Marinobacterium aestuarii: one gene and its partner. The protein of the gene in region 1 interacts with the protein of each later gene in a pairwise test. Links are inferred from orthologs where the notes say so. Each region holds a gene or a part of one and is shown in the gene's direction. Other genes may lie near its edges.

Region 1 (11,848 bases):
CCCGGGCGACGCCGAATCTGAGGACAAGTTCAAGGAGGTCAACGAGGCCTACGAAGTACTGTCCGATGCGCAGAAGAAAGCCGCCTACGACCAGTATGGCCATGCCGGTGTTGAGCAGGGTGCCGGAGGCCAGGGTGGTTTTGACGGCGGTTTCTCCGATATTTTCGGCGATGTCTTCGGCGACATTTTCGGTGGCGGTGGTGGTGGCCGTCGTCGCAGCTCCGTGCAGCGTGGTGCCGATCTGCGCTACAACCTGGATCTGAGCCTTGAGGATGCCGTGCGTGGTGTCGAGAAATCGATTCGTGTCCCTACACTGGTCGGCTGTGAGCCTTGTAATGGTTCCGGCGCCAAGCCTGGCACCAGTGCCAAGGTCTGTGGTACCTGTGGCGGTAATGGCCAGGTGCGCATGCAGCAGGGCTTCTTTTCGGTGCAGCAGACCTGCCCGACCTGTCGTGGCGAGGGCAAGGTAATTTCCGAGCCCTGCGGCAGCTGCCGTGGTCAGGGCCGGGTTGAGCAGGTCAAGACGCTGTCGGTGAAAATTCCGCCAGGTGTCGATACCGGCGATCGCATTCGTCTTTCCGGTGAAGGTGAGGCGGGCAGTCACGGCGGGCCGGCCGGGGATCTGTATGTGCAGGTCAACGTGCGCCAGCATCCGATCTTCGAGCGCGACGGGCGCGATCTATACTGCGAGATACCGATCAGCTTCGTGGATGCGGCCCTCGGCGGTGAACTCGAAGTGCCGACCCTGAATGGCCGGGTCAAGCTGCGGGTACCTGCTGAAACCCAAACCGGCAAGCTGTTCCGTCTGCGTGGCAAGGGGGTAACCCCGGTGCGCGGTGGTCCTGTGGGTGATCTGCTGGTGCGTGTGGTGCTGGAAACGCCGGTGAGCCTCACCAGTCGTCAGAAAGAGTTGCTGAAGGATTTCCAGCAGGAAACCGAAGGTGGCAAGAAGCACAGCCCGAAAAAAAATTCGTTCTTCGATTCTGTGAAACAGTTCTTCGAAGATATGACCTGATCAAACCGGGCGCCTGATCGGCGCCCGTGTTTCGCATCCAAGGGGGAGCTATGAACTCTGTAGCCATAGAACCCGCCGCGCTCTGGGCCCGGCTTCAGCAGGAAGCCAGGCTTGAGATAGAGCGTGAGCCCTTTCTGGCAAGTTTCTATCATGCCGCCATTATCAGTCACAAGGATCTGGCCTCGGCGCTGTCATTCCTGCTGGCCTCAAAGCTTGCCGACGAGGTGATGTCGGCGGTTTCGCTGCGCGAGATGATCGAGCAGGCCTACGCCGACGATCCGGGCATTATTCACTGCGCCTGCCTCGACCTGATGGCCGTGAAGACCCGTGACCCTGCGGTCGACAGTCTCTGCACTGTGCTGCTGTACCTCAAGGGCTTTTCTGCACTGCAAACCCACCGCGTGTCCCACAACCTCTGGAAACAGGGGCGTCGCGCCCTGGCGCTCTATTTCCAGAGCCGTGTGAGTTCGGTGATGCAGGTGGATATTCACCCGGCGGCGCGTATTGGCCACGGCGTCATGTTCGACCACGCCACCGGCATCGTTATCGGTGAAACCAGTGTGGTTGAGAACGATGTCTCCATCCTGCAGAACGTGACCCTCGGCGGTACCGGCAAGGACACTGGCGACCGTCACCCCAAGATTCGCGAAGGTGTGCTGATCGCGGCCGGCGCCAAGATCTTCGGCAATATCGAAGTCGGTGCCGGCGCCAAGGTGGGTGGCGGCAGTGTGGTGCTGGAGAATGTACCACCCCATACCACTGTGGTGGGTGTACCGGCCCGGGTGGTGGGTCATCCCGGCTGTGACAAGCCGGCGCTGGACATGAACCAGTCTTTCCCCAAGGACGGTTGCTAGCTGCCACAGCTCGCCCTCCCTTTTTCGACGATGGATTCTGTAAACATGATTCGAGTAGCAGTAACCGGTGCAGCCGGGCGTATGGGCAAGACCAATATCGAGGCGCTGCATCTGGCTGAAGGCGTCGAGCTGAGCGCCGCCATTGTAGAGCCCAGCAGCTCGCTGTTGGGCGCCGATGCAGGTGAGTTGGCCGGTGTTGGGCGCCTGGGGGTCAAACTGGTGGGCGACATCAACGATGTGCTGGATGACTTCGATGTACTGATCGACTTCACCACGCCCTCTACCACCATGGATAACGTCGCTATTTGTGCCCAGCACGGCAAGAAGATCGTTGTCGGTACCACGGGCCTGAACGACGAACAGAAGGGCGAGCTGGAAGTGCGTGCTACCCAGATCGCCATCCTGTTTGCGCCCAACATGAGTGTGGGCGTGAATGTCTGCTTCAAGGTTCTGGATCTCATCGCCAAAACCCTGGGGGATGATTACGATATCGAAGTCATTGAAACACATCACCGTCATAAGGTGGATGCGCCTTCCGGCACAGCACTGCGCCTGGGTGAAGTCGTGGCCAATGCACTGGGGCGGGATCTGAAGGAATGTGCCGTCTATGGCCGTGAAGGTCAGACGGGCGCGCGTTCACGCAAGGAGATCGGCTTCGAGACCATTCGTGCCGGTGATGTGGTGGGTGATCATACGGTTCTGTTCGCCACTGAAGGCGAGCGCATCGAGATTACCCACAAGGCCAGCAGTCGCATGACCTTTGCCAAGGGGGCCGTGCGGGCTTCCCTGTGGCTGGGTCAGCGTGAGCCTGGCCTGTACGATATGCAGGACGTGCTGGGTCTGCGCTAAAATCGGTTTTGAGCATTGAGTAAAAGGGAGCCCAGAGGCTCCCTTTTGTGTTTGTTGGGTCTGGACTCTGGCTGGACTTAGGCGACGTTCTTGCGGGGGCTGGTGAAAGGGGTGGCCGCAAGCAGGGGGAGAGGCGTATGTACAAGCTGTGTTTTTATGTGCCGGAAGAGAATCTTCAGAGCGTCAAGCAGGCGCTGTTTGATGCAGGTGTTGGTCGCATCGGTGACTACGACAGTTGCTGCTGGCAAACCCGCGGCACGGGGCAGTTTCGACCGCTCGCGGGGAGTAATCCGCATATTGGGCACCAGGGCGAGCTGGAGCAGCTCAGTGAATGGAAGGTGGAAATGGTATGCGACGACAGTTTGATTCGTCTTGCCGTAGCCACCCTGAAGCTGGCGCACCCCTACGAGGAAGTGGCATTCGATGCCTGGCGTCTCGAGTCGTTCGATGATTGAAGTCGAGCTGCTCGGTTCTTTTGGCAACTTGTTGATCCTGATCAATTAAACAGCGAATAGCGTTCGACAGCCTTGCTGATAGCCTGCTACAAGGGAGTTTAGTGTTGTCGCCGTTCGCTTTTGGGTGTCTGCGCTGCGTGGCTGCTTGTGTGAGTGGCTGCGGTGCGTACCAGGACTTTTCAGCGACGGTTATATCCCCGCGTTATCCCATCCATTAATTGCTGGCCCAAAGATGCCCTTTCGTACCGACGCTACCGTGCTGCCCCGTTATTTTGTTGTGGGCCTGACCGGTACTGTTCTGCTCCTGTTGCTGGTGGTTTTGGGTTACCTGGTTGGCAGCAATCATCTGGATCGCCGCGACGCCCTCGATCTGGCGGGAGCGGTGACTTTGCTGGTGTTGCTCTGCCATGCCCGCTGGATCAAGGCACTGTTTGCGCGCTACCAGCAGGATATCAAGAGGCGTGAGCAGGAGCTGGCCCGTAATGCCCAGGCGCTGCAGGTTGCGGCACGGGTATTCGAGGCCTCGCGAGAGGGCATTATCGTCTCTGATGCCAACAACAGGATTCAGGCAGTCAACGGCGCTTACTGCGAGATCACCGGCTACAGTGCCCGGGATGCCATAGGGCGCAACCCGTCTTTTATGTCGTCTGGGCGGCACGACCAGGGCTTTTATCGCCAGCTGTGGCAGGATCTTGAACAGCAGGGCTGCTGGCAGGGGGAGGTGTGGAACCGGCGCAAGAGTGGTGAGGTGTATCCCGAGTGGTTATCCATCAATGTGCACCGCAATGCCGATAATCAGATTGAAAACTATATCGCCACCTTCCGTGATATTTCCGAGCGCAAGCGTGTGCAGGAGCGGCTGAGTTATCTGGCCAGCTACGATACGCTGACCGAGCTGCCCAATCAGCACCTGTTTGAGGAGCAGGTCAGTCAGGCTATCGCGCAGTTGGAGCGCTTTCCCGAGCGGGTGCTTGCGGTGCTGCTGATCGATCTGGATCGCTTTCGCAATATCAATGATTCACTGGGGCACGCGATCGGCGATCGGGTATTGCAAAGCGTTGCCGGCCGCCTGGTCGGGTTGATGCCGTCGGATGGCATGCTGTGTCGCCAGGGCGGGGATGAGTTCGCGGTGTTGCTGCCGGACGAGGCCTCGATGCTGCGGGTCGCGGCGCTGGTTCAGGCGTTGCTGGTGCAGATAGCGCAGCCGGTAACACAGCAGGGGCAGGAGTTGGTGGTGACGCCCAGTATCGGTGTGGCGGTCTATCCGCAGGATGGCAGTGACTATTCGACCCTGCTGCGCAACGCCGATGCCGCACTGAGTTTCGCCAAGGTGCAGGGGCGTAATCAATATCAGTTTTTCATGCCGGCGCTGAACAGTCGTGTGTCCAAGCGGCTGCAGCTTGAAAATGCCCTGCGTCAGGGGCTGGTTCGCAATGAATTCCGCCTGGCGTATCAGCCGCAGTACTATCTGGGCCGCGGTACGCTGTCGGGGTCAGAGGCCTTGTTGCGCTGGCATTCTGCCGCGCTTGGGCCCATGGGGCCGGCAGACTTTATTCCGCTGGCCGAGGAGACCGGTCTGATCGGGCCAATCGGTGACTGGGTGCTGCGCCATGCCTGCGAACAGGGTGCGCAATGGCTCGTTCAGGGCATCGCTATGCCGGTGGCGGTGAATGTGTCTGCCTGCCAGTTTCGACCGGAGCTGCCGGCCAAGGTGGCGGCTGCCTTGCAGGAAACAGGTTTTGAGGCGCGTCTGCTGGTGATTGAGGTGACTGAGACCGCGCTGATGCAGGATCTTGAACAGGCGGCGCAGCTGTTGCTGCAACTCAAGGCGTTGGGGGTCAGCGTGGCGCTGGACGACTTTGGTACTGGTCATTCGAGTCTGGCATACCTGAAGCGTTTCCCGATCGACAAGCTGAAGATTGACCGCTCTTTTGTCAGTGGCCTGCCGGAGGATGCGGACGACAGTGTCATCATCAAGGCCATGCTGGATGTGGCCCGGCATCTGGGCTTGAGTGTGGTGGCCGAGGGAATCGAGACGGTGCAGCAGCAGGACTACCTGGCATCCCTGGGCTGCGAGGCGGGGCAGGGATATCTGTATGCCAAACCGCTGACCGCGCGGCAGATGACGGCGCGTCTGGCGGCTGCAGCCATGTATGAACGCGCGCCGCTCAAGCTGGAATCCGTACCGGTGTAACGAAAGTGAGCGTTTTCTGCCATTAGTGCCACACAAACCTATTCGCTCTGGCGCTCGCCCTGCTGCAGCCGTTCGCGCACCAAGTCTTCGCTTTGCTGCACCTTCTCCCTGATGTGCTCCTTGCGCATCAGGGTCTGTTCGGTTTTCAGGGCTACGGCGGCATCGCAGCTTTTCATGCTCACTACGCCGACCGCAATGATTGCCAGTACCATCATGAGCCGCAGCATCGTCGTCTGTCCTGTTATTGTCTCAGCGTCCACAGCCCGCCCGCGCAGGTCGCTCCCTGTGTTGAATACTAGACGGAGATGGGGTTGAGGGCGACCGGCCGTGCGCTCAGAAAGCGTTGGCCTGGATAAAACCGTGAATGCCGGTGAGTACGATCTGGGATGCCATAGCCGCCAGGATCAGGCCGGTGACCTTGCTGAGAATATTCAGCCCGGTACGGCCCAAAAGGCGCTCCATGGCGGTGGCCATGTGCAGAAAACCCAGCAGGCAGCCCAGCGCCAGCATCATGCCGGCGATGCCAAAGATCATGTCCAGCCCCTGCAGTTCGGCGCCGTATACCAGAATCGCACCTATGGTGGCGGGTCCTACGATGGTGGGCATTGCCAGCGGCACCACGGCAATATCGTCGCGCTGCTCGTGGGGGAGCTCGGCGTTGACGCGCACGCCGTCGCGCACCAGGCTCACGCCGGATAAAAACAGCAGTACGCCGGCCCCCACGCGGAACGAATCCAGTGTGATGCCCAGGGCATCAAACATGGGGCTGCCGAAGAAAAACAGCATCAGGCAGATAAAAAAGGCCGCGAGAACCGCGCGGTTGGCAATGGAGCGGCGCTCGGTGCGACTGTCGTTGCGGGTCAGCGACAGGAACATCGAGACCACAAAGAAGGGTGCGAACAGGAACAGAAACTTGATCCAGGTGGTAACCAGCAGGCTCATTGCGACAGGGCTCATAAGTGGGGACGGCGCGCATCTTATCACGCCATAGGGGTATACCTGTATCTAATGCAGATGCAGCGCATCAGTATTACTGATGCAGCTGCAGAATAATTAACTTTCATTCATCGCGAGGCACGTTATCCTGCCCGATTTCCTTGCCGTCTCTTTTGATCGTTGCCTGTTTTCGCGACGCCGTTATTGGATATTGCTGTTATGTCGTCCCGTATCACGCCCATTCTCTGTCTGACACTGGCCATGCTGCTGTGGGCCAGTGCCTTTATCGCCCTCAAGCTGGCGTTCCGCCACTACGATCCCATGGTGGTGCTGGCGGGGCGCATGCTGGTGGCATCATGCTGCTTCGTGTGGGTGTGGCGACGCTTCGGACCTGTGCATTACTGTGCCGGCGACTGGAAGTTTATCGGCCTGCTGATGCTGGCGGAACCCTGTCTGTATTTCCTGTTCGAGGCCAGCGCGCTGCAGTACACCAGTGCGGCTCAGGCCGGCATGATCACCGCGTTGCTGCCGCTGCTGGTTGCTCTGGGTGCCTGGTTCTTTCTGCGTGAGCGCCTGCGGTTGCAGGCCTGGTTGGGCTTTGCCCTGGCGGTCGCCGGCGCGCTCTGGCTCAGTTTTGCAGCCCTGGTATCGGATGTGGCGCCTAATCCGTTGCTGGGTAACTTCCTCGAGTTTTGCGCCATGTTATGCGCCATGGTCTATACCCTGTGCCTCAAGCGCTTGTCGTCACGCTATTCACCCTGGTTACTGACGGCGTTGCAGTCGTTTTGCGGCACGCTGTTCTTCGTGCCGGCGCTGGCGATGCCGGGAGTTGAAATGCCGACCGTTTGGGTACCCGAGGCGGTGCTGGCGATCCTGTATCTGGGACTGGTGGTGAATATTTTTGCCTACGGGCTCTTCAATCTCGGCGTGTCCTGGATTCCGGCCAGCCAGGCGTCGGCGTACATCAACCTGATTCCGGTATTTACCGTTGTCCTGGCCTATGTGCTGTTGCACGAAACCCTGAATGTTCAGCAGCTGGCGGCTGCGGCGCTGATTATTGGCGGAGTAATGCTGAGTCAATGGCCCGAGTCGCGGTCGGCGACCCGGGCGGTGGCGGGCTAAAAGAAGGGTGGCAGTGCTGCGGTCTACTCGATTTCGATCAGAACCTCGCCCGGTGTCACGCGGTCGCCCTTGGCGACATGCACGGCCTTGATAGTGCCGGCAATCGGCGCCTGAACCTCGGTCTCCATCTTCATGGCTTCGGTTACCAGTATGGCCTGGCCCGCGCTGACGCTGTCCCCCACGGCGACCAGTACATCGACGATGTTGCCCGGCATGGAGGTGGTAACATGACCGGGGCTCGTCGCTTTGGCACGCGCGCTGGCAGCGCCTGCCACATACAGATTCAGAGGTTCAAACACCACTTCCTCGGGCATGCCATCCAGCGTCATGAAAATATGCCGCTTGCCTGAATCCAGGGTGCCGACACCGGTTACGGCAATCTCGTAGGTTTCGCCGTGCAGGTCGATCTTGAATTCAGTGGGCACGCCCTCATCGACTGTGCGGGTCTTGCTGTCGATGCTCTGCAGTACTTCAGGTTGCAGCGTGCCGTCGCGGCGCTCGCTGAGGAACTGGCGGCCTATGTCCTGGAACATGGCAAAGGTAAGTACATCTTCCGGGCTCTGGGCCAGATCACCAATGTCTTTTTTCAGACGCGCCATTTCGGGCGGAAGCTGGTCCGCCGGGCGGCCTTCAATGATTTCGCCATTGCCGATGGCCTGCTTCTGCAGCTCCTTGTTGACCTCCGCCGGCGGCTGACCGTAACCGCCCGCCAGGTAGCGCTTCACCTCGTTGGTGATGGTGTTGTAGCGCTTGCCCGACAGTACGTTGAGTACCGCCTGGGTGCCAACTATCTGGGATGTCGGCGTTACCAGTGGCGGGAATCCCAGGTCTTCGCGCACGCGGGGAATCTCGGCGAAAACCTCGCGAATGCGTCCCAGGGCATTCTGTTCCTTGAGCTGGTTGGCGAGGTTCGACATCATGCCGCCCGGCACCTGGTTGATCTGTACGCCGACATCCTCGCGGGTAAACTCGCTCTCGAACTGATGGTACTTCTTGCGCACTTCGCGGAAGTAATCGCCGATTTCCTGTAGCAGCTCAAGGTCCAGCCCGGTATCCCAGGGAGAGTCGCGCAGTGCTGCGACCTGAGATTCGGTGGCCGGGTGGCTGGTGCCCGAGGCGAAGGCTGAGATAGCGGTGTCTATATGCTCGGCGCCCGCTTCAATGGCCTTGAGCTGGCACTGTGCGGCCAGGCCTGCGGTGTTGTGGGAATGAATAAAGATCGGCAGTTTGACCGCCTTGCGCAGCGCCTTCACCAGCTCGTAGGTGGCGTAGGGCGTCAGCAGCCCGGCCATGTCCTTGAGGGCGATGGAGTCCGCACCCATTTTTTGCAGCGCTTTGGCCTGTTTGACGAACAGCTTGGTGGTATGAACCGGGCTGGTGGTATAACAGATGGTGCCCTGGGCGTGCTTGCCGGCCTTCTTCACCGCCTTGATGGCGGTTTCCAGGTTGCGCAGATCATTCAGGGCATCGAAGATGCGAAAGACGTCGATGCCATTGGCGGCGGCGCGCTCGACAAAGGCTTCGACCACGTCATCGGCGTAATGGCGGTAGCCCAGCAGGTTCTGGCCGCGCAGCAGCATCTGCAGGCGGGTATTGGGCAGCGCGGCCTTGAGCTGGCGCAGGCGCTCCCAGGGGTCTTCCTTGAGAAAACGCACGCAGGCGTCAAAGGTGGCGCCGCCCCAGACTTCCAGTGACCAGTAACCTACCTGATCCAGCTTGTCGCAGATGGGCAGCATGTCTTCGGTGCGCATGCGGGTTGCGATCAGGGATTGGTGGGCGTCGCGCAGAATAACGTCGGTTACATTAACTTTGCTCATTTTCGTTCCTCTGGGCACTGCCCGGCGGTTTGTTCAATTACCGCCCGCAGTACCAATTCTGAATTCAGGGCTCGCGTGTGACTTGTGCTGCTGTTTTTACTGCAGCGCATCCGGGCTTCAGAGTCCGGCATGGGCGGCGATAGCGGCGGCGATGGCCAGGGCGATTTCGCTGGGGTGGCGCTTTTCCGAATAGTTCAGCAGTTCCGGATGGTTGGGAACAAAGCTGGTGGTGAACACGCCGCTGCGAAAATCCGGGCACTTGAGAATTTCCTGATAATAGGGCGCGGTGGTGCGCACCCCCTGCAGACGCATGTCGGCCAGGGCGCGGGCGCCACGGTCCAGAGCGTCTTCCCAGTTCAGTGCCCAGACCACCAGTTTCAGGCACATGGAGTCGAAGTAGGGCGGAATGGTGTAGCCGGTGTAGATGGCGGTATCGGTGCGCACGCCAGGGCCGCCGGGAGCGTAGTAGCGGGTGATCTTGCCAAAGCTGGGCAGGAAGTTGTTTTTCGGATCTTCAGCATTGATGCGAAACTGCAGCGCATAACCGCGGTGCTGAATGTCCTGCTGGCGGTATTGCAGCGGTAATCCGGCGGCGATACGAATCTGCTCGCGCACTATGTCGACGCCGGTGATCTGTTCGGTAATGGTGTGCTCGACCTGCACGCGCGTATTCATTTCCATGAAATACACTTCGTTGTTCGACAGCAGGAATTCGACGGTGCCGGCGTTTTCGTAGTTCACGGCGCGGGCGGCGCGCACCGCCAGCTCGCCTACGTAGGCGCGCTGCTCCGGTGTCAGCTGTGGGCTGGGGGCGATCTCGATCAGCTTCTGATTGCGCCGCTGGATGGAGCAGTCGCGCTCGAACAGGTGAATGGCTTCACCCTGGCTGTCGGCGAGGATCTGCACCTCAATGTGCTTGGGATCCAGGATACACTTTTCGAGGAAGACATCGGCCGAACCAAAGGCCTTGGTGGCTTCGGAAATGACGCGCGGGTACTGGGCGCGCAGCTCCGTTGGGTTGTCGCAACGGCGGATGCCACGGCCACCGCCGCCGGAGGTTGCCTTGAGCATAACCGGGTAGCCGACGTGCTCGGCCACGCTGAGTGCCTGCTTGAGGTCGGCCAGGTTGCCGTCTGAACCTGGGGTGACGGGAATGCCGGCGCTGATCATGCTGCTGCGCGCAGCGGTCTTGTCGCCCATGCGGGAGATCACGTCGGCATTGGGGCCGACAAAGGCAACGCCGCGCTCGGCGCAGATGCGGGCGAAATCGGCGTTTTCGGACAGGAAACCGTAACCCGGGTGAATGGCGTCACAGCCGGTTTCCACCGCGAGACTGACAATGCGGCGCGGATCCAGGTAGCCCGCCAGCGGGTCCGTACCGGCGAAGTGAGCCTCATCGGCACGCTTGACGTGCAGGGCGTAGCGGTCGGGTTCGGTAAAGATTGCAACCGAGCGGATGCCCATTTCTGCGCAGGCCCTGACAATTCGGACGGCAATCTCGCCACGGTTGGCGATCAACAGCTTTTTGAACATTGAGTTCCTCCGTCAGCGGGAGCGCACATGCGAAGATGGAAGTGGTGCGCCAGCGACCGTTTTAAGGTAGTACAGCTGCAATGTTAATTAAAAATTGATATTTTTTTGTTTTTGTATAATTTTTGGCTTATACATTGTGTCAAAATCCCCCGGCAAGGGGATTGTTCGGTGAGAATCCGGTAGTTTTCCGGTGTTAACTGTTGAGAGATTCGTATGGCTTACTCGCTGCCACAGCTGCTGAACCGGCTTTCATTTCGCCAGCTTCAGGTTTTTTCTACGGTCTATCGTCTGAAAGGCTATAGCCGTGCAGCCGCTGAGCTGGGGCTGACGCAGCCGGCCATCAGTGCCCAGATACGCCAGCTTGAACAGGCTCTGGGGCAACCATTGTTCGATTACGTCGGCAAAAAACTTTATACCACCGCCGCCGGTGATCAGCTGGCGAGCAGCGTACGGCAGATATTTGGCGAGCTGGAGGAGCTGCAGATGCAGTTGTCCGAGCTTGAGGGAACTGTCTCCGGCACCCTCAGTCTGGCGGCGGTCAGTACCACCCAGTATGTGGTGCCCCATCTGCTGTCGGGATTTCTGAAACAGTACCCCAAGGTTGAGGTCAAGATGAAGGTGGTTAACCGTGCCCAGGCCATCGAGCGCTTGGCGGAAAACCACGATGATCTGGTGATCATGGGCATGGTGCCTGAGGATCGCTCCCTCACCTTTATGCCTTTTCTGGATAACGAGCTGATCGCGCTGGTACCGGCGGGGCATCCGCTGGGCAAGAAAAAGTCGGTGCCGCTGGCGACCTTTCTGGCGCAGCCGCTGCTGCTGCGCGAACAGGGTTCCGGCACGCGCCGGGCGCTGGAGTCTTTCTGTTCCGAGCACCGCCTGCCGCTGAATGGCTATATGGAACTGGGCTCCAATGCCGCCATCAAGCACGGTGTGCTGGCGGGGCTGGGGGTGGCGGTGATGCCGCGCCTCAGTGTGCAGCTGGAACTGGATAACGGCCTGCTGCAGCAGGCCCATGTGACCGGCTTTCCGCTGCGTCGATCCTGGTGCACCGTCTATCCGCGCAGCAAACA
Region 2 (12,321 bases), 3.3 Mb from region 1 along the record:
TCCTGCAACAGCCGCTGCTGCAGAGTCTCTGTTTCCGCCAGCGCCTGGGCATACTCCTGTTCCAGCGCGCTGACCGCCGAAGACGGACCGTAAATGCCAACCAAACTATCGGGCACATTAAAATAGAACAGACCTGAAAAAAACAGCGCTATGGGGATACAGACCATATATAACTTAGCCATAGCCCCCCCTTTGCCAGAGGTTCAGGCTACGCGCAGCTAGGAAATTTTCAGGGGGCCGCTGCGGCGTATGGAGTCCATGGGGATTTAACGCTTTCCATGAACACCATATGGACAGCAGGGTGTTGAAACCCCGCACCGAAGCACGCAAAGAGCGCCCCGGAAAAATGCCGGAACAGATGTGATTCATTACGCTACATCCCTGTAACCCCGGCGGGCAACTGCAATAGCAGCCCTTCGGACACCGGAGTGAATACACACCGGCACCTCAATGTGCCGATATCGAAATAAGGCTCCCTGCCAGCAGGGTTTCTTGCCTCTATCTATGCGAGGAACAATACCACAACGGCTGCCTGGCCGGCATAGGCACAATGCCTAAAGACAAGTGCCGAGCGCCCGACTGAACTATTGAATTCGAGTACACAACCTGCGCTATTATGGGTAGCTGACATTTGGCATAGTTTGGCATGGCACGCGGCACAGAATGGCGAAACGGAGGCGCACCTGGACAGATCCAATCCACTGCTGACACAAGGCCTGACACTGGGTCCCGATCATCATCGCTTTCAACTCAGCGCACGCCTTGATGCCCACCCGCTGGGCGAACTCTGGCAGGCCCGGGATCTGAGCACCCGCCCGGAAACCTCTGTTACCCTGCTATTAATAGAGCCGGCACTGCTGGGCAACAGCGCCTTTGTAAATGCCTTCAAGAAGCAAATTCTGTTGAGCAAGGCGCTGAAGCATCCCCATGTACTGGCGAGCTATGGCTACTTTCTGGATAAAAGCGGACAACTGTTCAGCGCCCATGAAGCCGTCGATGGTCTCACCCTGGCACAGCTGTTCGCCCGCGGTCAGGCACGCAAGCTCGCGCAGGCGAAACAACGGGCACTGCTCGGCCAGCTGGCGCAGGCCCTGGACGCAGGGCACCAGATACTGCGACAACCCCACGGCGCTCTGAGTCCGGACAAGGTCTTTATCAATCGCCAGGGCGGCGTGAAACTGTTCGGCTTCGCCAGCCAGGAAGCCCTGCAGGCTGTCGGCAACCCGGATGACAGGTCAAGGCGTTTCCAGGCCCCCGAAACCGATATCCCAAGCCGGCTAAGCATCCCCTCGGATCAGTACTCCCTTGCCCTGATCAGCCTGCAACTGCTCAGCGGCAATCTGCCGGCGCAGGCTCCGGGAGAGTTCCTTGATATCGAAAGCCAGACCAGGCCCGGCAAAATCACCCCAGCCCAGTGGCCGTTATTTCAGCAGGCGCTGGCAACCGAGCCCGGCGAGCGCCCCAAGGGCGCCACCCGCTGGGTGCAGCAGTTGTTCAATCCGCCGGAACAGCCTTCGGCGGCCCTGCGACCGGACAGCACCAATACACCCCAGCAAAGCGCCGAGAGCACAACGACAAGCAGCCGCTTTGAAAACCTGCGCCGGCGCCTGAGAGGCTGCTTTACTCTCAGTCGCCTGGCCGGCGGCGCACTCTTTGCGGGCGGACTGGTACTTGGCATCTGGTTCGGGCTCTGGCTGAGCCAACCTGCCGTTAATCCGCTACAACAGCAGTTGCAGCGCCTGGCCGAACAAAACGCCGAGCTATCCACGGCGCTCGAGGCCTTGAAGAATCAGTCGCCCGTCAGTCCTCAGCCAGCGTCGAGCGACAGTACTGTGCAGCCAGCGGACAAGCCCGCTGCTGATCGTGTTCGCGGCGATCGCACCACGCCTGGCGGTTTCTTCTTCGATGCGCTCGAACAGGGTGACTATGGACCTGAAATGGTGCATTTGCCCCGCGGCCGCTTTCTGATGGGCTCAGAGTCACGCCAGAGTGATGACAATGAAAAGCCTGTACACGAAGTCACCATCAGCCACGGCGTCGCCCTGGCCCGCCACGAAGTCACGTTTGAAGACTACGACCGCTTTGCCGCTGCCACCGGACGAACCCTGCCCGATGACAATGGCTGGGGCCGGGGGCGCCAGCCTGTGGTCAATGTCAGCTGGTCGGATGCCAGTGCCTATGCCCAGTGGCTCGCCGGCGAAACCGGGCAGCCCTACCGCCTGCCCAGCGAAGCCGAATGGGAATACGCGGCCCGTGCCGGGACCCAGGGTCCGTACTGGTGGGGGGATGAACTTGGCCGCAGTTTTGCGGTCTGTGACGAGTGCGGCAGCGAATGGGATGGCAAACAGCCGGCGCCGGTCGGCAGCCTGGATGCCAACCCCTGGGGACTGTTTGACCTCAATGGCAATGTCGATGAGTGGGTGCAGGACTGTTATGCAGACAACCATGAGGATGCGTCCAACAACGGGTCTGCGCGCCAGCAAAGCGGCTGCGAGTACCGCGTTATGCGCGGGGGCTCCTGGTTTGATATAGGTCGCCTGGTGCGATCGTCCAGCCGTTACCGCAACCCCCCAGCAGGATCTAGATCCAGCTGGGGTTTTCGAGTTGCCCTGGACCTGCCGGAGCTGCCGTCGCAACAATAACCCCTAATTACGCTGACAAAGACACTAAGGGCCAGGCTGGCGGGAGATCCCCGCCCCTGCCCAAAAACATGGAGCATGTTTAATGAAAGCCCGCTATAGCGCCCCTGTCGCTCTGCTGATGACCCTGAGCACTCAGCTGTACGCTGCAACACCCTCACCGCTGAGCATTGATGCCAGCGCGCAGAAAGGCGTGACGCTGACCGTCTATACCCAGAACCTCGGGCTGGTACGGGACAGTCGAGCCCTGCCGGCTCTGGCGCCCGGCCAGGCGGTTATCATTCAGGATGTCAGCCGGCAAATGCAGACCGAAACCCTGTCCATCAAGGGCGCAGGTCAGATCCTTGAGCAGAATCTCAACACCAACCTGCTGTCCCATCAATCCCTGCTGCAATATTACCTGGGCCAGGAGCTGCAGCTGGCCAGGCGTAACCCCGCCAGTGGCGACGAAAGCATCACCCCTGTCACCCTGCTGAGCATTGAGGGAGATCGCGCCCTGGTACGACGTGACAGCCAGATTGAAAGCATCCCGCTGAACACCGACTGGCGCTTTATCTTCCCGTCACTGCCAGCGCACCTGAGCAGCAAGCCAAGCCTTGAGTTTCGCAGCCAGGGCACCGACAGCCCCGCCGAGGGTACATTCAGCTACCTGACCGGTGGCCTGAGCTGGCAGATGGACTATGTCATGACCCTCAATAAAGGCGGCAGCCAGATGTCGCTTGAAGGTCTTGCCACGCTGCACAACTCCAGCGGCGTTGACTTTGAAAATGCCCACTTCCAGCTGATGGCTGGCACCCTGAACCAGCCCGCACCTGAGTCCTACCGCAAGGCCAACCTCGCCATGGCGTCCATGGCCGCCGATAGCGGAGCGGCACCTGCCGCCTTTGAGGACTACCAGCTCTACACCCTGCCCAACAGCACCAGCTTGCTGGATCAGCAGCAAAAACAGCTGCCACTGGTCAGTACAGCCGCGCTGCCGGTCACACGGGAATACCGCCACGAATTTCTTGCCATGCCGCATCCGGACAACCAGCGCCACCGCTCGGCACCGCAAAGCTGGCTCAGTTTCCAGAATGGCGACACGACGCCGCTGCCGGGCGGCGCCGTGCGCACCTTTGCACCGGATGAAGACGGCCGACTGCAGTTTATCGGCGGCAGCCAGATTGATCATACCGCCACCGGTCAGACGGTGGAGCTGATGCTTGGCGAGGCCTTTGACCTGAGCGTTGAGCGCCAGCAAACGCTGCTCAGCAAGGAATATGACAGCTACCTGGCCGAGTACGAAGTACTGGTGCGCAACAGCAGCAGTGACGCCAAGCAACTGAATCTGGCGGTCAATTTCACCCAGCCCTGGACGCTGGAACACGCCAGCCAGCCCATGGGCGAGAGTCTTGGAGGCCGGGCGCACTGGACGCTGGATATTCCCGCCAAGGACAAAACCATGCTGCGCTTTCGCGTCAAGCTGAAGAACCCAACGCCCTGATTCAGGGGGAAACCAGGGGCAAGGGGAAAGACGAGATTAGCCACTGCCCCTGTTCCGGTCAGAGGTTCAGTTCCCAGCGCTCTGCCGCCTGGCCATCGGCGTTCTGCCCCAGTTCGCCGTCACGGTAGACATCCGCCAGACGGCGCACGGCCAGTGGGTGCAGCTGTTCGGCGGCAAGGCGATAGTAATGCAGTGCCCGGGCCTCATCGACGGGGAAGCGGTGTTCAAAACCCTGCTCGCAGATACGTCCCATCTGATAGCAGGCCTTGCTGTCACCCTTGTCGGCGGCCAGCTGCAGATAGATCGCACCCTGGATACGGTTGGCAATGCCCTCGCCCCTAAAGTGCAGCAGATGACCATAGACCGACAGCGCCCGGCGATGGCCGTTATCCGCCGCCAGCCGGAACAGCTTCATGGCCAGCAGATGCCGGCGACGTGACGACTTCAGCCAGCGCATTCTGAAGAGCCCATAGGCCAGCCAGAACACCACTGGGGACAGGACTCTCATCAACAAGCGCATCCTTTACCTCTCTTTCATCATTAATGCTAAAGGCAATCCTGCCTTGTTCTGTCATCAAGCCCCCGCAGCCTTTCACAAAGCCTCTGGGTTCGCTATAACTGTGCAACGGATTTTACCACCGCCCACAACGCAAGGATCACCATGAAGATATACGAGGACAACTCTTTATCCATTGGCAATACACCGCTGGTACAACTCAAACAGCTGGCCCCCAACGCCCGGCTGTACGCCAAGATCGAATCCCGCAATCCGGCAGGCTCCGTCAAGTGCCGTATCGGCGCCAGCATGGTATGGGCGGCGGAAAAGTCCGGCCAGCTCAAGCCCGGCATGACCCTGGTTGAACCCACCAGCGGCAACACCGGCGTTGCCCTGGCCTATGTTGCTGCGGCACGCGGCTACAAGCTGGTACTGACCATGCCCTCCTCCATGAGCATTGAACGCCGCAAGCTGATGAAAGCCCTGGGCGCCGAGATCGTACTGACGGAACCGGCCAAAGGCATGAAGGGCGCTATTGCCAAGGCCGCAGAACTGGTGGAAAGCAACCCTTCGACCCACCTGATGCTGCAGCAGTTTGAAAACCCGGCCAACCCGCAGATCCACGAAAAGACAACAGGCCCCGAAATCTGGCAGGATACCGACGGTCTGGTGGACGTACTGGTAGCAGGCGTGGGTACCGGCGGCACTATTACCGGCGTATCACGCTATATCAAGCAGACCCAGGGCAAGGCCATCACCAGCGTGGCGGTGGAGCCGGTGGACTCACCCATTATCAGCCAGACACTGGCGGGCGATGAGCTCAAGCCTTCACCGCACAAGATCCAGGGCATTGGCGCAGGCTTCGTACCCGGCAACCTGGATCTGGCACTGATCGATCGGGTCGAGCAGGTCAGCAATGACGACGCCATCGCCACCGCTCGGGCGCTGATGGAAAAGGAAGGTATTCTGGCGGGGATTTCCTGTGGCGCAGCGGTCTGTGCAGCACTGCGCATCGCCAATGATCCGGCTTTCGCCGGCCAGCATATAGTCGTGATTCTGCCGGACTCGGGCGAGCGCTACCTGTCGACCGCACTGTTTGAAGGCATGTTCAGCGACAACGAACTGGTGCAGTAAACAAAAACGCCAGGGGCATGCCCCTGGCGTTTTATCATGACCGACGCTTAGTGGGTCAGGCTGCGTATCGTTTCACAGCTGGGGAAGCTTGCCAGATGATCCGCATGCACCTTGCGGGTGCTGGCGCGGGTCACCGTATACCAGCTCGCCTTGCGGGCATGCCCCCTGTAATGACCATCGACTTCAAAACTTTCACCGTCCACATCCAGCACGGCGATCTTTCTGATCTGCTCTTTGATCTGCATTCACCACTCTCCCGTTATTATTGTCTTAACCATTAAGTCTAGCCTAACCACCCGGATAGCACTTTAAGGATAGCGACGGCAGATGACAGCCCTGTGCCGGTTTGCCAACAGATTCATGACAGTAACAGGGTTGAATGCAGGCGAAGAAAGCGCCTCAGGCGGGGCCTGTGGCCACAGGCCGCAGTGGATCCTGAATCCATTCGCTCCAGGAACCGGGATAGAGCTCGGCGCCATCAAGGCCGGCAATCTGCATGGACAGCAGATTATGGCAGGCCGTTATACCTGAGCCACACATGTGCACCACCAGGTTGGCATTGCGCCCACCCAGTAACGAATTCCACTCGTCCTTGAGCTGCTGCGGGTTCTTGAATCGCCCCTGCTGCAGGTTGTCGCCCAATGGACGGTTGAGCGCACCCGGCACATGGCCTGCCACCGGGTCTATCGGCTCCTGCTCACCCCGAAAGCGCTCTGCGCTGCGAGCATCCACCAGTATTAACTGATCTGATAGCAGGTTTTCCTCCACCGCGGTGCTATCGAGCACCCCGGTAGCGGACCACTCACCCTGCCAGGAGGATTCTGCAGCGACGGGAATCTCTGCGTTCAGGGCACCGCCTTCAGCAACCCAGGCCCCGATGCCACCATCAAGCACGGCGACGGACGCAAGCCCAAGACCGCGCAGCAGCCACCAGGCACGGGCCGCCATGGCACCGCCACAATCGTCGTACACCACAACCTGCCTGGCGGCATCGATACCACAGGCGCGCAGCCGCGCCATAAGCGCGTCCATGTCCGGCAGTGGATGACGCCCCGTGCCTGGCGCCACCGGCGAAGCCAGATCATCATCCAGATCAAGGTAATGGGCGCCCGCTATATGACCCTCGCCATAGAGGCGCCGGCCATAGCCCTTGTCCGCCAGGCTGAAGCGGCAATCCAGCAGGCAGCACTGCGAGGCGTTCTGCGCCAGCAACTGTTGCAGCTGCTGCGGACTGACAATTGTACTGAACGGGCTGTTCAACATGGCTTCACCTTTTGGCTGCTGGGATCAGGCGTTAAGGAACTCCGCCAGCTCTTCGTGCAGCACATCGAGTTCGTTCTGGGCTTTTTGGCGGGCCTTTTTCTTGAGCCCATCCACTTCGGCGCTTTTCTGCGCAATGATATCGGCCGCAGCTGCAGCCTTGTCGTCGGCACCGGTGACCTGATCGAGCAATGGCTTGAGCTGCATAAGAATAGCCCGGCGACGGCCTTCGTCCACCCGCGCCAGCTCTTCAGCCGACTTTGCTTTCTTTTTGGCGTCGTTCGCGGCCGCCGGTGCCTGGTAAGTCAGCGGACGAATACCGGCGGCGATACGTACCTGCTCCAGCAAAGGCGCGGCCTTGGCACGGGCTTTCTCGGCGCCCTTTTGCAGCTCCTGCTCGACATGACCCAGATCCTGCATCAGCTCGTTGTAACGGCTGCGCGGCGCGCTGAGCTTGGCATCCAGGAACTCGAACAGCTGCTTCTTGGCTTCACCCCAGGCAATCCCTTCGAGGAACTGACGCCGCATGGCCTGGGCCTGGGCCTCATCGGCAAAGCAGTTGTAGAGCTGAAACAGTGTGCTGCTATCCGGATCTTTGGGCTCGCCGGGCGCACGCAGATCGGTGGTAATGAGGTTGATCAGCTTGCGCAGTTCATCCGTGGAGCTGAACAGCGGAATGGTGTTGTCGTAGCTCTTGGACATCTTGCGCCCGTCGAGCCCCGGAATCAGCTGGGTCTGCTCATCCACCTGAGCTTCAGGCAGGTTAAACAGCGGCTGATAGTTATGATTGAAACGTCCGGCAATATCCCGCGCCATTTCAATATGCTGAATCTGATCCTTGCCCACCGGAATAATGTCGGCATTGAACATCAGAATATCGGCGGCCATCAAAATCGGGTAGCTGAACAGCCCCATGGTGACGCCGTCATCCAGATCCGCATTGCCCGCGTCCCGGTTCGCATCGGTGGACGCCTTGTACGCATGGGCCCGATTCATCAGACCCTTGGAGGTCATGCAGGTCAGGATCCAGGTCAGCTCGGGTATCTCGGGGATGTCCGTCTGACGATAGTAAGTCGCCGCATCGGTATCCAGCCCCATGGCCAGCCAGGTGGCGGCGATTTCGCGGGTCGAACGCGCCACACGCTCCGGATCATGGCATTTGATCAGGGCATGGAAATCGGCCAGAAAGAAATAGCTGTCCAGTGCCGGATTGCGGCTGGCTTCGATGGCCGGCTGGATGGCGCCGAGGTAGTTGCCGATATGCGGCGTGCCGCTCGTGGTGATGCCGGTAAGTACTGTTTTTTTGGTCATGGCTCTGTGATGAACTCTTTACAAGCCTGCAGAAAAGGTTGAGCGCCATGATACACAATTCGGCACGCCTATGCCCCTGAACAGCCCCGCCGGGGCTATGGCTGCAACACTGATCTGAAGCACAGGTCAGGCGCGACCCTGCGCTTTGACTTTCCCCCATACCTGAACAAGACTCCAGTGTGCAGGCACAGAATCAGACGCGTCGCGCCTGGGCACCACCGCAACACATGGCAGGAAATCAGCATGGATACCTCGCAACACAGTATGCACAACCTGTTCGAGCAGCTCGGTCTGCCCAGCAGTGAGCAGGATGTCGAGCAGTTTATTCGCATCCACCGGCTCTTCAGCCAGGACATTCAACTCGACCAGGCCACGTTCTGGACGCCGGTACAGGCGGCGTTTCTGCGCGAAGCCATCGACGATGACTCGGACTGGAGCGAGGTGGTCGACGAGCTCAATACCCGCCTGCGCAACTGAATCAACTCAGGCGCCAGACCCGCCGTTACCGCCAAAGCTTTATTACTTTAGCCAAATGCCTGTAGCAGCCAGAGCACCCCCATACCAGTGCCCAGGGTTAGCAGAATGTTTTTCGTCTTCCAGGCCACCAGCGCCGCCGCCAGCGCAGCAAGGGTGCGCGGGCTCAGGAGTGACAGCTCAGCATCGGCGCCAGAGTTGACCACCGATGGCAACACCAGAGCGGCCAGTACGCTGGCCGGCACATAGACCAGGGCCCGGTTCAGTACCGCCGGCAAGCGCAACTGACCGTGAAATTGAATAAACGAAAGCCGCAGGGAAAAGGTCCCCAGCCCCACAGCAAGAAACAGCAACCAGAGTTCCAGTTCACTCATGGTGCTTTCTCCCCAGTTACTTTCTCCTCGGGAGCTTTAGCTTCGGGTACGATCTCCTCGGATGCATCACCCTCAACCGCCGGAGACAGGGCCCGGCCAGGCCTGCGGCGCTGAAAACGCTCCGCCATAAGACCCGTACAAATACCGCACACAGACGCCAGCAGCAGACCCAGGTTATAGGCCATATCCACCGCAAGCACCGCTACCACCCCGCCGACACAGGCGGCTGCCAGGCAGGCGCTATTTCTGACCGAGGGCACCAGCAGCGCCAGAAAGACCAGCGGAATGGCAAAGTCCAGCGACCAGCTGGCCGGAATCTCAGCCCCCAGAAACGCCCCTGCCATCACCGCCAGCTGCCAGGTCAGCCACATGCTGAAGCCTGCGCCGGCAAAAAAGTAGTGGCCATACAAGGCCGATTTGCCATCGGTAAATTTAAGGATGCTCAGCACATAGGCCTGATCGGACAGCACATAGGACAATGGCCATTTCCAGCGTTTGGGCAAGCGGGCAAAATGCGGCGCCATGGAGGCGCTGTACATCAGAAAGCGCAGATTGATCACCAGAGCCGTGACAATAATGACCAGCGGGAAGGCATCGTTGCGCAGCAGTTGCAGCGCTGCCATCTGGGCGGCACCGGCGAAGAACAACACCGTCATGCCGATGGTGGTCAGTGGCGACAATCCCTGTTCGATAGCCGTAACGCCTGTAACCAGCCCAAAGGGGATCACCCCCGGCGCTGCTGGCAACAGCGCCCGAACCCCGGCGTAAAAGGCTTCCTTTCCCGTTGTATATTGCATATCCGGCTCGCAAATAAAGTGCCGCCCACTTTAGCACAAATAGCGCCTGTGGCTGGCAGCCCCAAGGCTGTCAGGCTGCATTATTTGCATCACGGGCAGCCCCCGCAGGCCTGCTGCCTGCGATGCTTTTTTTGCTGGCCCAACCTGCGTATGATCGGGGTCGAATTGAAGCCAAAGATCCCGTACCCATGCTGACAGTCATCTCCCCCGCCAAGACACTGGATTTCGAAACGCCCCCCGGTACCGAGCAGCACAGCCAGCCGGCCTACCTTGAGCAGTCGCAAATGCTGATCGATGAGCTGCGCACCCTGGCGGTGCAGGATGTGGCCCAGCTGATGAAGCTCAGCGACAAACTGGCCAGCCTCAATGTGGCGCGCTATGCCAGCTGGGAAACGCCTTTCAGTGCCGACAACGCCAAGCAGGCGCTGCTGGCGTTCAAGGGCGATGTCTATACGGGGCTGGATGCCGAAAGTCTGTCGGCGGATGATCTCGACTTTGCCCAGTCCAAACTGCGTATCCTGTCGGGCTTGTATGGCCTGCTCAAACCGCTGGATCTGATGCAGCCCTACCGGCTGGAAATGGGCACCAAGCTTGGTAACAGCCGCGGCAAGGACCTGTATACATTCTGGGGCCCGCGCCTGACCGAAGCCCTGAATCAGGAACTGGCACTGGGCGCTACACCGGTACTGGTGAACCTGGCCTCCAATGAGTATTTTCGATCCGTGCAGCCCAAAAAACTGGATGCACGCCTGATCACTCCGGTATTCAAGGACTGGAAAAACGGCCAGTACAAGATCATCAGTTTTTACGCCAAGAAGGCCCGCGGCCTGATGGCGCGCTACATTATCCAGAACCGCATCCAGGACCCCGAACAGCTGCGCGCTTTCGATAGCGACGGTTACCGCTTCGCTGAATCCATGTCCGAGGCTGATACCTGGGTCTTTATTCGCGACCAGGCTTAACACTTACTTTTCACTTTTCACGAACAGTACCAGAGGCACCCTATGCAGCGGCGCACACTCGGCCCCTTCGACGTTTCGGCCATTGGTTTCGGCTGCATGAGCCTGTCCCACGGCTATGGCCCTGGGCCCGATGAAGACAGCGCCATCCGCCTGCTGCATCAGGCGCTGGACGCAGGCCATACCCTGCTCGATACCGCCGCCCTCTATGGTTTCGGGCAGAATGAAAGCCTGCTCGGCCAGGCGGTGATGCACAGGCGCGATGAGTTCGTGCTGACGAGCAAGTGCGGTATTTTCCGGAACGAGGCCGGCACGCGGGAAATCAATGGCCGCCCCGAGGTGCTGCGCAAAACCTGTGAAGACAGCCTGCGTCGCCTCAATACCGACACCATTGATCTGTACTACCTGCACCGCTGGGACAAGCAGGTGCCCATCGAGGAAAGCGTTGGCGCCCTGGGTGATCTGGTGCGTGCGGGCAAAGTCCGCGCCCTGGGCCTGTCCGAAGTATCGGCGAAGACCCTGCAGCGTGCCCACGCCGAACATCCGATCAGTGCCGTGCAGAGCGAGTATTCACTCTGGACCCGCGAGCCCGAAATTGCCGTGCTGCAGGCCTGCAAGGACATAGGAGCCGCCTTCGTGGCCTTCAGCCCGCTGGCCCGGGGCTTTCTGCCCGGCCAGTTGAACAACCCGCGGCAACTGGCCGAAAGTGACCTCAGGCGCAGCATGCCGCGCTTTAGCGAGCAGCACTACCCGGCCAACCTTGCGCTGCTGCGCGAATACCACCGCATCGCACGGCAGGCGGAATGCTCCATGGCGCAACTGGCGCTGGCCTGGCTACTGGCCAAGGCAGATCACATCATTCCGATCCCGGGGACCAGCAATGCCGACCATATGATCGAAAACAGCCAGAGCGCCGAGGTCGAGCTGTCGCAGGAAACAATGGAACGGCTGGGGGAGCTGATTAACCAGCATACGGTCAAGGGCGCGCGCTATAACGACGCTACCCTGCAGGAAGTCGATACCGAAACTTTCTAAGCTCTTACGCTGAGCCCTTAGCTCCACCCCCTTAAAGGGCGCGCTCACGGGCAAAGAGGTACTGACTGGCCGTGATCAGCAGAATCAGCGTCAGCAGCGGCACATAAAGCAGAATCAGTGCCAGGGAGTAGCGCCAGCCCAGCAGTTGTTGCACCAGGTCCGATGAGACGCCGGAACCGAGATAGACCCCCAGTACCGCCAGAAACAGACTGCGCAATCCCGCCGGCACCGCCACGGGCCTGCCCGCGACCGCCAGGGCTCCGGTCAGGCACATGGACCCCAGCATCCAGGGCAACGGAATCTCGGCCAGCCACGCCAGGTAACCGCCCAGGGTGGCGAGTATCAGAGTGACCAGGGTT

What was found.
Region 2: the proteins of cysE (region 1) and cysK interact in binary tests that used the Escherichia coli proteins (3 or more experiments, as listed by UniProt). The link is inferred for Marinobacterium aestuarii from one-to-one orthologs.

Annotation. Positions count from the first base shown.
Region 1 is NZ_CP015839.1:556,301-568,148, forward strand. Bases 20-2,967 are described here. They hold cysE (serine O-acetyltransferase), read left to right. Parts: upstream 20-1,065; coding sequence 1,066-1,869; downstream 1,870-2,967. Other genes in these bases: dnaJ (molecular chaperone DnaJ), read left to right, coding at 20-1,015; dapB (4-hydroxy-tetrahydrodipicolinate reductase), read left to right, coding at 1,915-2,718; A8C75_RS02395 (YqfO family protein), read left to right, coding at 2,856-2,967. Also shown: more of dnaJ, read left to right, coding at 1-19; more of A8C75_RS02395, read left to right, coding at 2,968-3,173; A8C75_RS02400 (putative bifunctional diguanylate cyclase/phosphodiesterase), read left to right, coding at 3,406-5,367; A8C75_RS02405 (hypothetical protein), read right to left, coding at 5,406-5,594; A8C75_RS02410 (MarC family protein), read right to left, coding at 5,701-6,309; A8C75_RS02415 (DMT family transporter), read left to right, coding at 6,523-7,425; oadA (sodium-extruding oxaloacetate decarboxylase subunit alpha), read right to left, coding at 7,449-9,242; A8C75_RS02425 (acetyl-CoA carboxylase biotin carboxylase subunit), read right to left, coding at 9,360-10,775; A8C75_RS02430 (LysR family transcriptional regulator), read left to right, coding at 10,989-11,848.
Region 2 is NZ_CP015839.1:3,878,843-3,891,163, forward strand. What follows is about bases 3,791-6,767. They hold cysK (cysteine synthase A), read left to right. Parts: upstream 3,791-4,783; coding sequence 4,784-5,752; downstream 5,753-6,767. Other genes in these bases: A8C75_RS16890 (DUF4139 domain-containing protein), read left to right, coding at 3,791-4,122; A8C75_RS16895 (tetratricopeptide repeat protein), read right to left, coding at 4,181-4,630; A8C75_RS16905 (hypothetical protein), read right to left, coding at 5,800-5,997; A8C75_RS16910 (sulfurtransferase), read right to left, coding at 6,152-6,767. Also shown: A8C75_RS16880 (hypothetical protein), read right to left, coding at 1-182; A8C75_RS16885 (SUMF1/EgtB/PvdO family nonheme iron enzyme), read left to right, coding at 642-2,642; more of A8C75_RS16890, read left to right, coding at 2,725-3,790; more of A8C75_RS16910, read right to left, coding at 6,768-7,015; trpS (tryptophan--tRNA ligase), read right to left, coding at 7,040-8,323; A8C75_RS16920 (DUF2789 domain-containing protein), read left to right, coding at 8,567-8,800; A8C75_RS16925 (AzlD domain-containing protein), read right to left, coding at 8,848-9,171; A8C75_RS16930 (AzlC family ABC transporter permease), read right to left, coding at 9,168-9,968; peroxide stress protein YaaA, read left to right, coding at 10,157-10,930; A8C75_RS16940 (aldo/keto reductase), read left to right, coding at 10,973-11,962; A8C75_RS16945 (AbrB family transcriptional regulator), read right to left, coding at 11,994-12,321.